Regions from separate parts of the Kitasatospora sp. NBC_01539 genome, predicted to be linked through region 2. Evidence: riboswitches for the same ligand, from Rfam matches in the RefSeq annotation. Region 2 holds a riboswitch; the other holds the start of a gene.

Region 1 (3,362 bases), 3.6 Mb from region 2:
CGAGACGTCCGCGCCGAACTTGCCCGGCTTGGCCAGCCCGACCAGCGCGTTGAGGTTGGCGCCGTCGACGTAGACCTGGCCGCCGGCCTCGTGGACGAGGGCGCAGATCTCGGTGATCTCGGTCTCGAACACGCCGTGGGTCGACGGGTAGGTGACCATCAGCACGGAGAGCTGGTCGCGGTGCTGGGCGATCTTGGCCTTGAGGTCCTCGACGTCCACGTCGCCGTCGGTGAGGGTCTTCACCACGACGACCCGCATGCCGGCCATCACCGCGGAGGCGGCGTTGGTGCCGTGCGCGGAGGAGGGGATGAGGCAGACGTCACGCCCGCCGTCGCCGTTCGCCAGGTGGTAGGCGCGGACGGCCAGCAGGCCGGCGAGCTCGCCCTGGGAGCCGGCGTTCGGCTGGATCGACACGGCGTCGTAGCCGGTCACCTCGACGAGCTGCTGCTCCAGGCCATGGATCAGGCTGAGGTAGCCCTGCACCTGGTCGGCCGGGGCGAACGGGTGCAGCTGGCCGAACTCCGGCCAGGTCACCGGCTCCATCTCGGTGGTCGCGTTGAGCTTCATGGTGCAGGAGCCGAGCGGGATCATGCCGCGGTCCAGCGCGTAGTCGCGGTCCGACAGGCGGCGCAGGTAGCGCAGCATGGCGGTCTCCGAGCGGTGGCTGTGGAAGACCGGGTGGGTGAGGTACTCGTCCTCGCGCAGCAGCGCGGCGGGCAGCGTGTCGGCGGTCTCGGCCAGCTCGGTGCCGGTGACGCCGAACGCGCCGAGGACGGCGGTCAGGTGCTCGCGGGTGGTGGTCTCGTCGCAGGAGGCGGAGACGGTGTCGGCGTCCACCCGGTACAGGTTGACGCCGGCCGCGCGGGCCGCCCCGACGACCGCGTCGGCGCGCTGCGGCACCCGGGCGGTGACGGTGTCGAAGAACGCCCCGTGCACGACCTCGACCCCGCCGGCCCGCAGGCCCTCGGCGAGCGCCGCGGCGTAGCGGTGGGTGCGGCGGGCGATGTCCGCGAGGCCGTCCGGGCCGTGGTAGACGGCGTACATGGAGGCCATCACGGCGAGCAGCACCTGGGCGGTGCAGATGTTGCTGGTGGCCTTCTCGCGGCGGATGTGCTGCTCGCGGGTCTGCAGCGCGAGGCGGTAGGCGCGGGTGCCGTCGGCGTCGACGGAGACGCCGACGAGGCGGCCGGGCAGGTTGCGGGCGTACTCGGCGCGCACGGCGAGGTAGCCGGCGTGCGGGCCGCCGAAGCCCATCGGCACGCCGAAGCGCTGCGAGGTGCCGCACGCGATGTCGGCGCCGAGCTCGCCGGGCGACTTCAGGAGGGTGAGGGCCAGCAGGTCGGCCGCGACGGCGACGACCGCGCCGAGGCCGTGCGCCTGCTCGATGACGGGGGCGAGGTCGCGGACCGCGCCGGAGGCGCCCGGGTACTGGAGCAGCACGCCGAAGACGCCGCGCTCGGCGATCTCCGCGGGAATGCCTCCCGACAGGTCGGCGACGACGACCTCGACGCCGGTCGGCACGGCGCGGGTCTCGATCACCGCGACGGTCTGCGGCAGGGTGTCGGCGTCGACCAGGAAGACGCCGCCCTTGACCTTGGTGACGCGCCGGGCCAGCGCCATCGCCTCGGCGGCGGCGGTGCCCTCGTCGAGGAGGGAGGAGCCGGAGGTGGCCAGGCCCGTCAGGTCGGAGACGACGGTCTGGAAGTTGAGCAGCGCCTCCAGGCGGCCCTGCGAGATCTCCGGCTGGTACGGCGTGTAGGCGGTGTACCAGGCGGGGCTCTCCAGCACGTTGCGCAGGATCACCGGCGGCGTGAAGGTGCCGTAGTAGCCCAGGCCGATCATCGAGGTGAGGACCTCGTTGCGGTCGGCCAGGTCGCGCAGCTCCGCGAGCACCTGGGCCTCGCTGCGGCCGGCGGGCAGGCCGAGCGCCTCCAGGCTGCGGATGGCCTCGGGCACGGCCGCGTCGGAGAGCTCGTCCAGGGAGGCGTAGCCCACGTGGGCCAGCATCTTCTCCTGAGCGGCGGCGTCGGGGCCGATGTGGCGGGTCTCGAACGGACTGGCCTGCTCGAGCTCGGTGAGGTTCGGCTGGGCGTTCATGGGGGTCGAGGCCTCCTGGTCACGGACCGGCGGGGGTGCGCACGCCGGTCGGCCGCCATGGGGAGCCGGAGACGTACGAACCCGTCAGGCCTCCCCCTCTGTCATCGGTACCTGAGAGCTTCGCCGCATCGGTGCCCGGAGGCATCCTGTCGACTTGCACCGTCGGTGAGAGTGGTGCCGGCGGCTCCTGCGCCATCGGCCCTGCCCTGCTTTCCAGAGTGACCTATCCCACGCGGTACGGATGCCTGAGAGATTCCGGGGAGGAGTTGCTCCTTCGGCGCCCCTTTCCCAGCTCAGCGGGGTCGGGGACTCTCCCGCGCGGGCTCGGCGGTCGCCGCCCAGGATACCAGCGGGAGGGCCGTGGATCACGGCCGCTGTGACGGCCGTCGCACGGGCCTCCGCCGGGGCGGCCGCCCGGACGGCTGTCCGCCGGACGGATCAACCGCCGCCCGGACGGCCCTCTCCGGCTCGCGGGTGTCCGGTTCATGCCGTTTCGTGTGAGATGGCGTCTGGCCAGCTCCTCCAGCCGTCCCCACAACCGAGCGCCACAGGAGCAGTTGCACTGGAGGAGAACAGCGTGCAGACCGATATCGATCCGCGAGACCTGATCGGACACAAGGCGGTCGACCGGAACGGTGACAAGATCGGCACGGTTGACGAGGTGTACCTCGACGACGCGACCGGTGAGCCCGAGTGGGCCGCGGTCCGCACCGGCATCTTCGGCAGGGACGCCTTCGTCCCGCTGACGACCAGCGAGTTCTCCGGCGAGGAGCTCAAGGTCCCGTACGACAAGTCCCTGATCAAGGAGTCCCCGGACTTCGGGGTGGGCCAGCACCTCTCACCGGCCCAGGAGCTCCAGCTCTACCGCTACTACGGCCTCGACACCTCGGGCCCCGGCCGCCCGACCGCACCGGCGGCCGGTGCCGCGGCGCCCGCGGACGCCGACTTCGGCGCGGTGCCCGTCGCGGCCGGCGAAGCGGTGCGCACCGGCCCGGCCGCGGACGCGCACGAGCGGGCCCGGCGGGCCGGCCGGGACGGCGGGCACACCGACCGCCACGACCGCCACGACCGCGGCGACGGTGAGCGGGCGGCGACGGCACCGGCTCCTCCGGCGGTGTCGAACAACGTCCGCCACCTGGTGCAGCCGCCCGCGGCGCAGCACGGCCCGTCGGCGGCGCAGCTCGCACCGAAGCAGGCCGCCGAGGCGGGGCCGAGCGGCCCGGTGGAGATCACCTGCCGCGAGGAGCGCCTCGACATCAGCACGG
Region 2 (3,362 bases):
GGACTCCCGGGGAGCACCCTATTGCGCGGGGCGGACACGCGTCATGCCGCACACCCCTGCACGGTCTCCCGGCCGGGTCGCTCACCCGCGCACGTAGAAGGGGGCGACCCGGGTGAGCAGCCACTCGACCACCGGGTCGTCGACCATGTCCAGCAGCACCAGGTGGACGCCCCAGGCGGGCGGCGCGGTTGCGAGCGCACGGCCCAGCGCCTCGTTGACGGCTCCCGGATCGGCCGGCCCGGCGGGGTCGAGCTGCACGCCGACGTAGAGCTGCACGGGGTCGGCCTCGACCCGGGCGAGGGTCCGCCGGGCCGTCAGCACCCCGCGCAGCGAGGCGAGTTCGGTGGTCGCGGCGGCCAGGAACGCGTACGGCTCCTGGTGCGGCTCGGGCTCGCGCAGCGCGACGGCGGCGCCCTCGGAGAGCGGCTCGGCGGCCCAGCGCTCGTCGCGCGGGCCGCGGCGCAGCTCGCCGACGCCCTCCGGCGGCACCGGGATGCCGACCGGCGCCTCGGGGTTGACCGCGATGCCGATGCCCGGCGGCAGGCCGCGGGCGAACTCCCACACCGGGGCGATCGCGAACGCCATGCCGGGCGCGTGCCGGAGGAACTGCTCCTGCGAGGAGAACACCGGCACGTACGGCGTGCCGGCCAGCTCGATCGTCGGCAGGTCGAGCGAGGCGCCCTGCGGGTCGGCACCGGCCGGCAGCGGGATCCACACCTGGCTGCGGGCGAGCACCTCCACCACGCGGGGGGTCGCGCCGGGGTCGCCGAGCGCCGCGGTGAGCACCTGCTCCAGTTCGTTGGACGGCCAGCTGCCGCCCTCCGGCGCCGTGCCGGGTGCGGCCCACGCCTGTGCCTCGCCCGCCGGATACCCCATGAACCGCCCCTTCGATCGACCCCTGCACAGAGCCTAGCGGGCCGCCCCCCTCTCCCATCAGGCCCGGCGGCATGCCATGATGAGCGCGCTCGACACCACCAACTTCATACAGGCCGCTCGAACCCGCGCGGGAGAGTCCGGAACGCCCCTGGGGTGTGGCCGGCGCCGAAGGAGCAAGTCCTCCCCGGAATCTCTCAGGCACAGATACCGCACGGGCGAGGCACATCTGGAAAGTGGACACGGCCGCGCCGTGCGCCCACCCACGGTGCAAGCCGCCATCCTGTAAGGAGGCGGTGAAGCTCTCAGGTTGTTGACGACAGACGGGGAGACTCCACCCCAGCATGCCCTTCAGCAGCCTAGGAGTCCTGCCGTCATGTCCCTCCGCCACACCGCCCTCGACGCGCTGCACCGTTCGCTCGGCGCGACCATGACCGACTTCGCGGGCTGGGACATGCCGCTGCGCTACGGCAGCGAGCGCGAGGAGCACCTCGCGGTCCGCACGAAGGCCGGCCTGTTCGACCTGTCGCACATGGGCGAGATCACCGTCAGCGGCCCGCAGGCCGGCGAGCTGCTCGACCACGCGCTGGTCGGCTTCATCTCCGCCCTCGGCGTGCTGCGCGCCCGCTACACCATGATCTGCCGCGAGGACGGCGGCATCCTCGACGACCTGATCGTCTACCGCACCGCCGAGGACGCGTACCTGGTGGTCGCCAACGCCTCCAACGCGCAGGTCGTGCTCGACGCCCTGACCGAGCGCGCCGCGGGCTTCGACGCGACCGTCCGCGACGACCGCGACGCGTACGCGCTGATCGCCGTGCAGGGCCCGGAGGCGAACGGCATCCTGGGCTCCGTCACCGACGCCGACCTGCCGGGCCTCAAGTACTACGCGCTGCTGCCCGCCACCGTCGCCGGCCGCGAGGTGTGGCTGGCCCGCACCGGCTACACCGGCGAGGACGGCTTCGAGGTCTTCTGCGCCCCCGCCGACGCCGAGCACCTGTGGCAGGCCCTCACCGGCGCCGGCACGGACAAGGGCCTGGTGCCGTGCGGCCTGTCCTGCCGCGACACGCTGCGCCTGGAGGCCGGCATGCCGCTGTACGGGCACGAGCTGTCGACCGACCTGACGCCGTTCGACGCGGGCCTGGGCCGGGTGGTGCGCTTCGACAAGACCACCAACGACGGCGCGTTCGTCGGCCGCAAGGCGCTGGAGCAGGCCGCCGCCGAGGCGGAGTCCGCCCCGCCGCGCAGGCTCGTCGGCCTGGTCTCCGAGGGCAGGCGGGTGCCGCGCGCCGAGTACGCGGTGGTCGACGCGGACGGCGCCGTGATCGGCCGGATCACCTCCGGCGCGCCCTCCCCCACCCTCGGGAAGCCGATCGCGATCGCGTACGTGGACGCCGCGCACGCCGAGCCCGGCTCGGCCGTGGCGGTGGACGTCCGCGGCCGGCCCGAGCCGGTCGAGGTCGTGGCGCTGCCGTTCTACAAGCGCGCCCGCTGAGCCCGTTCCCCGCCCCACAGCCCGGTCCGCTCAGCGGACGGCTCCGCCCTACCCTCTTGCGATCCTGGAGAATGACGCCATGAGCAACCCCACGCACCTGCAGTACACCAAGGAGCACGAGTGGCTGACGGCCGCCGAGGACGGTGTCTCGACGGTCGGCATCACCAAGCACGCCGCCGACGCCCTCGGTGACATCGTCTACGTCCAGCTCCCCGCCGTCGGCGACACGGTGACCGCGGGCGAGACCTGTGGCGAGCTCGAGTCCACCAAGTCGGTCAGCGACCTGTACTCGCCCGCCACCGGCGAGGTCACCGAGATCAACGAGGGCGTCGTCGACGACCCGGCGCTGGTCAACGGCGACCCGTTCGGCGAGGCGTGGCTGTTCAAGGTCCGCGTCGAGGCGACCGACGAACTGCTCGACGCCGACGCGTACACCGCCTTCACCACCGGCGTCTGACCGCCGCTCCACCCCGGGGGCGGCCGCAGCGCAGCAGCCGCCCCACCCTGGCCCCAGCCCGCTCCGCCCACGGGGAGACCCCACCTCATGACGGTTCTCAACCAGTCCCTGCACGCGCTCGACCCGGAGATCGCGGCCGCGGTCGACGCCGAGCTGCACCGCCAGCAGACCACCCTCGAAATGATCGCCTCCGAGAACTTCGCCCCAGTGGCGGTCATGGAGGCCCAGGGCTCGGTCCTGACCAACAAGTACGCCGAGGGCTACCCCGGCAAGCGCTACTACGGCGGCTGCGAGCACGTCGACGTCGCCGAGCAGATCGCGATCGACCGGGTGAAGGCGCTGTTCGGCGCCGAGCACGCCAACGTGCAGCCGCACTCCGGCGCGCAGGCCAACGCCGCCGCGATGTTCGCGCTGATCCAGCCGGGTGACACCATCCTGGGCCTGAGCCTGGCGCACGGCGGCCACCTCACCCACGGCATGAAGATCAACTTCTCCGGCAAGCTCTACAACGTGGCCGCGTACCACGTCGACGAGAAG

Evidence for each region. A riboswitch is a leader RNA that binds a small molecule or an ion and turns the genes downstream of it on or off. The one in region 2 is predicted to bind glycine.
Region 1: it holds a riboswitch for glycine, as region 2 does, so the genes downstream of both, gcvP (aminomethyl-transferring glycine dehydrogenase) here and gcvT (glycine cleavage system aminomethyltransferase GcvT) in region 2, are expected to answer to the same signal.

The regions. Positions count from the first base shown of each region.
Region 1 is NZ_CP109390.1:6,966,279-6,969,640, reverse strand. It holds gene gcvP (aminomethyl-transferring glycine dehydrogenase) at 1-2,097, opposite strand, end outside; glycine riboswitch at 2,321-2,424, opposite strand; gene OG335_RS30200 (DUF2382 domain-containing protein) at 2,675-3,362, shown strand, end outside.
Region 2 is NZ_CP109390.1:3,397,607-3,400,968, forward strand. It holds gene OG335_RS14435 (enhanced serine sensitivity protein SseB C-terminal domain-containing protein) at 82-876, opposite strand; glycine riboswitch at 995-1,096, shown strand; gene gcvT (glycine cleavage system aminomethyltransferase GcvT) at 1,250-2,368, shown strand; gene gcvH (glycine cleavage system protein GcvH) at 2,448-2,825, shown strand; gene glyA (serine hydroxymethyltransferase) at 2,913-3,362, shown strand, end outside.